Regions from separate parts of the Streptomyces sp. NBC_01474 genome, predicted to be linked through region 1. Evidence: riboswitches for the same ligand, from Rfam matches in the RefSeq annotation. Region 1 holds a riboswitch; the other holds the start of a gene.

The links. Region 1 has a riboswitch for thiamine pyrophosphate ahead of OG758_RS05455 (purine-cytosine permease family protein). Riboswitches for the same ligand answer to the same signal wherever they lie in the genome.
Region 2: another riboswitch for thiamine pyrophosphate. It lies ahead of thiO (glycine oxidase ThiO); the one in region 1 lies ahead of OG758_RS05455 (purine-cytosine permease family protein).

What each region holds. Positions count from the first base shown of each region.
Region 1 covers NZ_CP109449.1:1,128,686-1,132,969, reverse strand. Annotated here, with positions in the region: gene thiD (bifunctional hydroxymethylpyrimidine kinase/phosphomethylpyrimidine kinase) at 85-930, opposite strand; gene OG758_RS05455 (purine-cytosine permease family protein) at 927-2,366, opposite strand; TPP riboswitch at 2,359-2,452, opposite strand; gene OG758_RS05450 (TetR/AcrR family transcriptional regulator) at 2,516-3,706, opposite strand; gene OG758_RS05445 (MFS transporter) at 3,959-4,284, shown strand, end outside.
Region 2 covers NZ_CP109449.1:7,448,398-7,452,681, reverse strand. Annotated here, with positions in the region: gene OG758_RS33940 (NAD(P)/FAD-dependent oxidoreductase) at 1-1,041, opposite strand, end outside; gene OG758_RS33935 (hypothetical protein) at 1,158-1,502, opposite strand; TPP riboswitch at 1,555-1,668, shown strand; gene thiO (glycine oxidase ThiO) at 1,666-2,850, shown strand; gene thiS (sulfur carrier protein ThiS) at 2,847-3,062, shown strand; gene OG758_RS33920 (thiazole synthase) at 3,067-3,861, shown strand; gene pknB (Stk1 family PASTA domain-containing Ser/Thr kinase) at 3,956-4,284, shown strand, end outside.

The sequences.
Region 1 (4,284 bases):
GGACGGGAGCGCCGGAACGCACATCGGGCCCTGATTGTGTGCAGGTGGGCGTGTTGCGCGTGCCTCAGGTGGCCCCGGCGGCTCTCAGTCCGTGCGCCCCGCGGCCTTGGACCGATCACCCGGCAGGCGCCACCCGTGGTCGACCGGGCCGATGCCCGACCCCAGCGCGAACCCGGCGGCGATCGCCCCCGTGACGTACTCCTTCGCCAGACGGACGGACTCCGGCACGGGCAGGCCGTGGGCGAGACCCACGGCGACGGCCGACGCCAGGGTGCATCCGGTGCCGTGCGTGTGCCGGTTGTCGTGGCGGGGAGCGCGCAGCCAGTGCTCCTCAGTGCCGTCGGTGAGCAGGTCCACGGCCGCCCCGGGCAGATGACCGCCCTTGACGACCACCCAGCGCGGCCCGAACGACAGGAGCCGCGCCGCGGCCCGGCGCATGCCGTCGTCGTCCGTGACGGCGAGGCCGGTCAGCTGTGCCACCTCGTCCAGGTTCGGCGTGGCCACCGTCGCGACCGGCAGCAGCTTGGTGCGCACCGCGTCCAGCGCGTCCTCGGCGAGCAGCGGATCGCCGTGCTTGGAGACGCTCACCGGGTCCACGACCACGGGGGCGTCCGTACCGGCGAGCAGTTCGGCCACCGCCTCGACGAGCACCGGCGACGAGAGCATCCCGGTCTTGACCGCCTGGACGCCGATGTCGTCCACGACGCTGCGGTACTGCGTGCGCACCGCGTCGACGGGGAGTTCCCACGCTCCCTGGACCCCCAGGGAGTTCTGCGCGGTGACGGCCGTCAGGACGCTCATGCCGTGGGCACCGAGCGCCAGCATCGTCTTGAGGTCGGCCTGGATCCCGGCGCCGCCGCCCGAGTCCGAACCGGCGACGGTCAGGACGCGGGGCGGCGCGACGCGTCCGGTGCTCGCGGGCACGGTCATGTGCGGGCCTCCTGGTGCGGTGCGGTCTGCGGGGCGGCGGTCGGGCGGCGCAGCCTGAGGGGCGCGTACACGACGAGTGCGGCGACGAAGGCCACGTAGTACGCGAGGTCGGCGCCGTGCAGGGCCTCTGCGACCGGGCCCACGTACAGGCCGCTGTCCATGAACGGGACCGCGGCGGCGAAGGCGGCGACGAAGGCGAGGAGCCCGGGCCACCAGGGCTGCGGCCGGGCGCTCTCGGCGGTCAGGTCGACCGGCGCGCCGCCCCGGGCCCTGGCGCGCGCGAACCAGTCGACGGCCACGACCGCGACGAAGCCGGGGATCCAGTAGCCGACGAAGAGCAGCACGTTCTGGAAGCGGGCCGCGGTGTCGGCGGCGTGCATCCACAGCACCAGCGGGAAGCCGAGCACCGCGGCGAGTGCCGCCGCGAGCGGCCGCGGGACCCGGACGCCGATCGTCTGCAGGGCCAGCGAGCCGCTGTAGTCGTTCATGGCGTTGCTGCACAGGGCCGCGAGCGCCACGGCGAGCAGCCCGAAGGAGCCGAGAACGCCCCCGCCGAGCAGCTCGTCGACCCCGCGCGCGGTCTGGTCGGTGAACACGGATGCGCCCCACAGCCCGAGCGCCTGGACGGCGACGAAGGAGACGGTGACGCCGAGGAGCGTGAACCAGAACATGCGCTTACGGGATGTGGCGGCCGGAAGATAACGGCTGAAGTCGCTGGCGTAAGGGGCCCAGGACAGGGACAGGCTGAGCGCGATCGTGCTGGTGAGGACGAACGCGCCGGCCTGGTCGGCCCCGTGCGCGGCCCCGGTGGTGACCGGATGGACACCGTCGAGGAGCTTGACGGCCAGGACCACGAACGCGGCGGCCAGTACGAAGGTCATCAGCCTCTGGAGCCGGTGGACGGCCTCGTAGCCGAGCACGCCGAGCGCGCCCTGCGCCAGCATCATCACGAGCACGCCGACCCAGAAGGGCCAGCCGCACAGCCGGGCGAGCGCGTCACCGCCGAACAGGCCGATCAGCGCGTCCCAGGCGACCGACGACAACCACTGCAGGACGCCGGGCACCGCGACGGCCCGGCCGAACGCGAGCCGCGCCAGCGGAAGCTGTCCCGCGCCGGTCGCGCTGCCCCACGTACCGAGATACGCGGTGGGCACGGCGCCGACGAGGGTGCCGATGACGACGGCGGCCAGCGCGGTGGCGAAGTCCAGGCCGAGTGCGATGCCGACGGTGCCGGTGAAGACACCGGTCATGGTCAGGTTCGGGGCGAACCACACGGTGAACAGGCGCCCGGCGCCGCCGTAGCGGTGGCTCTCGGGGACCGGCGCGATCCCGCGCGCCTCGACCCGCAGGTCACCCGGCGCGGCCGGCATCCGCCCGTCGAAGACGGAGCGCGGTCCGGTGGTCCCGGTGCTGCTCGGGGCATGGGGCAACGACATTGGCTGACATCCCTCCGCCAGTGCTAACTGGTTCAGGTTCGACGGGTGTGATCTCAGCCCTCGGCGGGGCACCCCGTGTCCGGTACGTCGGCAAGGGTAGCTTCCCCGTCCCGGGAGGCACACCAGGGGGCGGTCTGCCGGCCACGAATCTATGCGGGCGGGTTCTCGCTCAGGAGCAGTGCCGTGCCGAGTTCGGCGAGGCGGTCGGCGAGATCCGTGCGGTCGCCCGTGGAGCCCGTACGGGCCGCGTTGTCGATGACCGTCAGCACCGCGGTGACGACGATCCGGGCCTCGGCGGTGTCGAGTCCGGGGCGCACCTCGTCGAGCAGGCGCACCCACAGCGCCAGGTACTCCCGCTGATTTTGCCGGGCCGCCTTGCGCTCCTTCTCGGGAAGCTGGTCCAGTTCACCGATCAGCAGGCCGATCAAGTGGCTTTGACTCAGGGTGAATTCGATGTACGAGCGCAGTAGCCGGTCGAGGGTCTGACGCGGGGTGCCGGGCTTGGCGAGCGCCTGTGCCGTTCCCGCGCGGCGCTGTTCACCGCCGCGCATCACGGCGGCCACGAGCAGGTCTGTCTTGGTGGGGAAGTGCTTGTAGATGCTGGGGCCCGTCGCTCCGGCGGCCTCGCCGATGTCGTCGGTGCTCACGGACTGGAAGCCCCGCTCGTCGAAGAGGCGGATCGCCTCGACGAGGATCTCCTCGCGGCGGGAGACCGCGAGGCCCGCGTATCCACCCGGCGCAGTTCCCGCCTCGGCGCCGGTACTCGCCCCGAGCGGGCAGTGCGCGGCGGCGTGTGCGAGCCGGTAGAGGAGTTCTTCGAAACGGCGGCGGGGCAGCGACGTGCGGTGCCAGGAGATGGAGCCGAACACTGACAGGACGGACCACGCGAGGAGATGGCGGTCAGGCTCGTCGAGGTCCGGGCGTTCGTCCCCGATCAGGGCGGCGATCCGGTCGGCGACGTCGTTGAGAGCGCGGCGCTGTTCCTGGCGGCGGTCCTCCGGCAGGTGCCTGGCCTCGCGCTGCCACAGGACGGCCGAGCCGCGACGCTCCATGGTCTCGTTGGCCGTCGTGCGGAGGTAGGAATCCAGGTCCGGAGCCGCCATGAGGGACTCCAGGATCGTGTTGACCGTGGTGTCCACGACGTGGAGCAGCAGATCGGGCTTGCCTCGGAAGTGTCGGTAGAGGGCGGGTGCGGTGATGCCGACCTCGGCCGCCACGTCGGCCACCGACACGTTGTGGTAGCCGCGCTCGCGGAACAGCCGGGCTGCTGCGGCGACGATCCGCGCCTTGCGGTCCGGGGGTCTGCGCGCGGTCGTCCGACCCGACGCTTCCGTCTGCATCCCAGTTCGCCCCTCGCCGTCCGGCCATCTTCGGCAAAGGTACAACATCCGAGCACCACCGTGATCAACAAGTAAGCCGCATGGTGTGGCGTTAGACAGAAATCACTCAGCTGCTGCGTGACCGCCCTGTGCTCGGTAATCTGCGTCTGATCCATTGTGCACCTTGGTTAGAGGTGTTTCACTTCCTGCTCACATCAGCCCCTTTGATCAGGGAGGGCCGCCATGGCCGTCGATCGACAAGAAGTGCCCGGCTTGCCGTCTGCGACCGCCTCTGGGGCCCGTGTGTCCGCCGTGCGGCGCCGGGCGTGGTTCGTCCTCGCGCTGCTGGTCTGTCTGATGCTCGTCAACTTCGCCGACAAGGTCGTCGTGGGCCTGTCCGGCGTAGGCATGAAGAAGGAACTGGGCCTGGACAGCTCCCAGTTCGGTGTCATCCAGAGCAGCTTCTTCTGGCTCTTCGCCGTCGGTTCCGTGCTCGGTGGCTGGCTCGGAGGCAAGGTGCGGGCGCGCTGGCTGCTGGCCGGGATCGCCGCGCTGTGGGTGCTCAGCCTCGTGCCCATGGCCGCCCAGGTCGGCTTCAC
Region 2 (4,284 bases), 6.3 Mb from region 1:
GCTGTCGGCGGCCGCGTGGTGTCCGGCGTACTGCACGAAGCGGCCGAACTGCTCCGACCAGAAGTACGGCACGGGGTCGTACGTCGCCGGGCTCTCGCCGATGATGTTGGCGGCGACCGTACGGGGGCCCTGGAGCGCGTTGTCCCAGTGGTGGACCATCAGGCGCTCGCCGTACCGGCCCGAAGGGAAGGACGAGCAGTCACCGACTGCGTACACATCGGGTTCTGAGGTGCGCAGGCGGTCGTCCGCCACGACCTCGCGGTGGGCGCCGAGCGTGATGCCGGAGCCGGTGAGCCAGCCCGTGGCGGGGCGGGCCCCGATGCCGACGACCACGGCTCCGGCGGGCACCCGGGTGCCGTCGTCGAGGAGGACGGCACCGGGTTCGACGTGCTCCACGCGCGCGTGGGTGCGCAGTTTTGCCCCGGCGTCCGCGTACCAGGCGGACATGGGGGCGGCGACCTCCTCGGGCAGCGCCCCGGCGAGCGGTCGCTCGGCCGCCTCGACGACGGTGACCGCGCATCCGGCCTCGCGGGCCGCGGTGGCGAACTCGGCGCCGATCCAGCCAGCGCCGACGACGACGATGTCGCGCTGCGCGGCGAGGACGGGGCGCAGGCGTTCGGCGTCGTCGAGCGTGCGCAGCAGATGGACACCCGGGATGTCCTCCGTGCCGGGCAGCCTGATGGGTTCGGCGCCGGTCGCGAGGACGAGGACGTCGTAGGGGGCGGGTCCGGTGGCGGTGTCGAGGGTGTGCTCGGCGGGGCGTACGCCGGTGACCTCGCGGCCCAGTTCGAGCGTGATGTCGAGTGATTCGAAGTCGACGTCGAAGGCGGACCCCTCGGCCTTGCCGAGCAGGACGGCCTTGGACAGCGGGGGCCGGTCGTACGGCTGGTGGGGTTCGGCGCCGATCAGCGTGACGGCGCCGGTGAAGCCCTGTTCGCGCAGGGCCACGGCGGTCTGGACCCCCGCCATCCCGGCGCCGACGATGACGACGTGCCGCCCTGCCTGGGGCACCGGTGCCTGGTTCTCGGTCTGCTCGCTCACCGGATCACCATATGCACCTGACGTTCAGTCAGTCAGCGGGCAGCGTCACTCCGGTCCCGTGACGTCTTCCACACCGGCCGCGGGTTTGACCGCCGGGACCGCCCGCGCCCGCGCCGTCAGGCGCCGGGGACCTCTTCGACGACGCTCGTCCCGCTGCCCGCCTGCGACTCCCACTCCCACGTCTCGTCCAGCCGCACCCGCCCGTCGGGAAGGTCCACGACGAGCGAGACACAGTGCCCGGAAGAGGTCGTCGCGTCCGTCTTCAGCTGTACGTACCTGAAGTCGATCCGGTCGCCCTCACGGGTGCCCACGAGGTGGCCGCGCACCACGTCCCCGCCCGCGTACTCGGCCCAGATCCGGCCGTCCTCCTCGTGGTACGTGAACCGCGTCCGCGTACCCACCTGACCTGGAGCCTGGTCGGCGACCGGGGCGAGGACGAGTCCGTCGAGCGAGCGGGCCATGCGGGCGGGCTCCCTTACTGAGGGTCGCGGGGACGGTTTAGGGTGGCCACCGTAAAGCACTCGCGGGAGCCCGGGCGTACCGGGCTGAGAGGGAGGCTGGGACGGCCTCCGACCGTACGAACCTGATCCGGGTCATGCCGGCGAAGGGAGGGGCTGGACGCCCATGTCGCGTACTATAGAAGGCTCCGACGTCCTGGTCGTGGGCGGCGGGATCATCGGTCTCGTCACCGCGTGGCGGGCCGCGCAGCACGGGCTGCGCACCGCGGTCGTGGACCCCGAACCGGGCGGCGGGGCCGCTCAGGTGGCGGCCGGGATGCTCGCCGCTGTCACCGAACTGCACTACGGAGAGACCGAACAGACCCTCCTCGGCCTCAACGTGGAGTCCGCGCGCCGCTATCCGGCGTTCGCGGCCGAGCTCTCCGAGGCCACCGGGCTCGACCTCGGCTACCGCGCGTGCGGCACCCTCGCCGTCGCGCTCGACTCGGACGACCGCGCGCACCTTCGGGAACTGCACGCCCTCCAGCACAAGTCGGGCCTGGACTCGGAGTGGCTGTCGGGCCGTGAGTGCCGGCGCCTCGAACCGATGCTGGCCCCGTCCGTGCGGGGCGGCCTGCGCGTCGACGGTGACCACCAGATCGACCCGAGACGCCTCGCGAAGGCCCTTGTCGCGGCCTGCGAGCTGGCCGGGGTGCGGTTCCACCGGCAGTGGGCCGAGCGGCTGACAGTCGTCCGCGAGGGCGCGCGCGGCGTGGTCCTCGCCGATGGCACCGGGCTCGACGCGGACCAGGTCGTCCTCGCCGGCGGCAGCCTCAGCGGCAGGCTCGCCGGGGTCCCGGACGACGTGCTGCCGCCGGTGCGCCCGGTGAAGGGGCAGGTGCTGCGCCTGACCGTGCCGAAGGTGTACGCGCCGTTCCTGAGTCGCACCGTGCGCGCCGTCGTGCGCGGCGGCAACCTCTACTTGGTGCCCCGGGTCAACGGCGAGCTCGTCGTCGGGGCCACCAGTGAGGAGCTCGGCTGGGACACGACGGTCACCGCGGGCGGCGTCTACGAGCTGCTGCGCGACGCCCACGAGCTGGTGCCCGGCATCACGGAGCTGCCGCTCACGGAGACCCGCGCGGGCCTGCGCCCCTGCTCCCCCGACAACGCCCCGATCCTCGGCCCGACCGCACTGCCGGGCCTGCTGCTCGCCACCGGCCATCACCGCAACGGCGTGCTGCTCACGCCGGTCACCGGCGACTCCATGGCCCACGTGCTCGCCACCGGCGAACTCCCCGAAGTGGCCCGCCCCTTCACCCCGCGGCGCTTCGGCGCCGTCCCCGCACCCGTCTCTGTGGAGCAGTCCGTATGACCGTGTCCGTCACCCACGTATCCGTGAACGGCGAGGGCCGCCAGGTCGCCTCGGGCACCACGCTCGACGTCCTCGTCTCTGCACTGACCAGAGCGCCGTCCGGTGTCGCCGCCGCACTCAACGAAACCGTCGTTCCGCGCACCCAGTGGGCCGTCACCGCACTCACGGACGGGGACCGCGTCGAGGTCCTCACCGCGGTCCAGGGAGGCTGAACCCATGGCTGACGACTCCTTGGTCATCGGCGGTACGTCCTTCTCGTCCCGGCTGATCATGGGCACGGGCGGGGCGCCCAGCCTCGACGTCCTGGAACGCTCCCTCGTCGCGTCCGGCACGGAGCTGACGACCGTCGCGATGCGGCGCGTGGACGCGAGCGTGCAGGGCTCCGTGCTCTCCGTCCTGGAGAAGCTGGGGATCCAGGTGCTGCCGAACACGGCGGGCTGTTTCACCGCCGGTGAGGCCGTCCTGACCGCCCGCCTCGCGCGCGAGGCGCTCGGCACGGACCTGGTCAAGCTGGAGGTCATCGCGGACGAGCGCACCCTGCTGCCCGACCCGATCGAGCTCCTGGACGCGGCGGAGATCCTCGTCGACGACGGCTTCACCGTGCTGCCGTACACGAACGACGACCCGGTGCTCGCGCGGAAGCTGGAGGACGTGGGCTGTGCCGCGGTCATGCCGCTCGGCTCCCCCATCGGCTCCGGGCTCGGCATCCGCAACCCGCACAACTTCCAGCTGATCACCGAGCACGCGCGCGTGCCGGTCATCCTGGACGCGGGCGCCGGGACGGCGTCCGACGCGGCGCTGGCGATGGAGCTGGGGTGCGCCGGTGTGATGCTCGCCTCAGCGGTCACCCGCGCACAGGAGCCGACCCTGATGGCGGAGGGCATGCGGCACGCGGTCGAGGCGGGGCGGCTGGCGTTCCGGGCGGGCCGTATCCCCCGCAGGCACTTCGCCGAGGCCTCGTCGCCGGTGTCCGGGATGGCCAGGCTCGACCCGGAGCGGCCCGCGTTCTGAGGGCCGTACAGCACGGTTACAGCTCTGCTGCAGTACGGCCGCCTGCGGACGACTGCGGAGCCGGGTGTCGGCGGCTGCTCGTAGACTCGCCTGCGTGGACACGACCCTTCAGGACCCTCTCGTCGGGCAGGTGCTCGACGGCCGGTACCGCGTCGACGCACGCATCGCGGTCGGCGGGATGGCCACGGTCTACAGGGCCGTGGACACCCGCCTCGACCGCGTGCTCGCGCTCAAGGTGATGCACCCGGCCCTCGCCGCCGACGTCTCGTTCGTCGAGCGCTTCATCCGCGAGGCCAAGTCGGTCGCCCGGCTCTCCCACCCGAATGTGGTCGGGGTCTTCGACCAGGGCGCGGACGGCCAGTACGTATATCTGGCGATGGAGTACGTCGCGGGCTGCACCCTGCGGGACGTCCTGAGGGACCG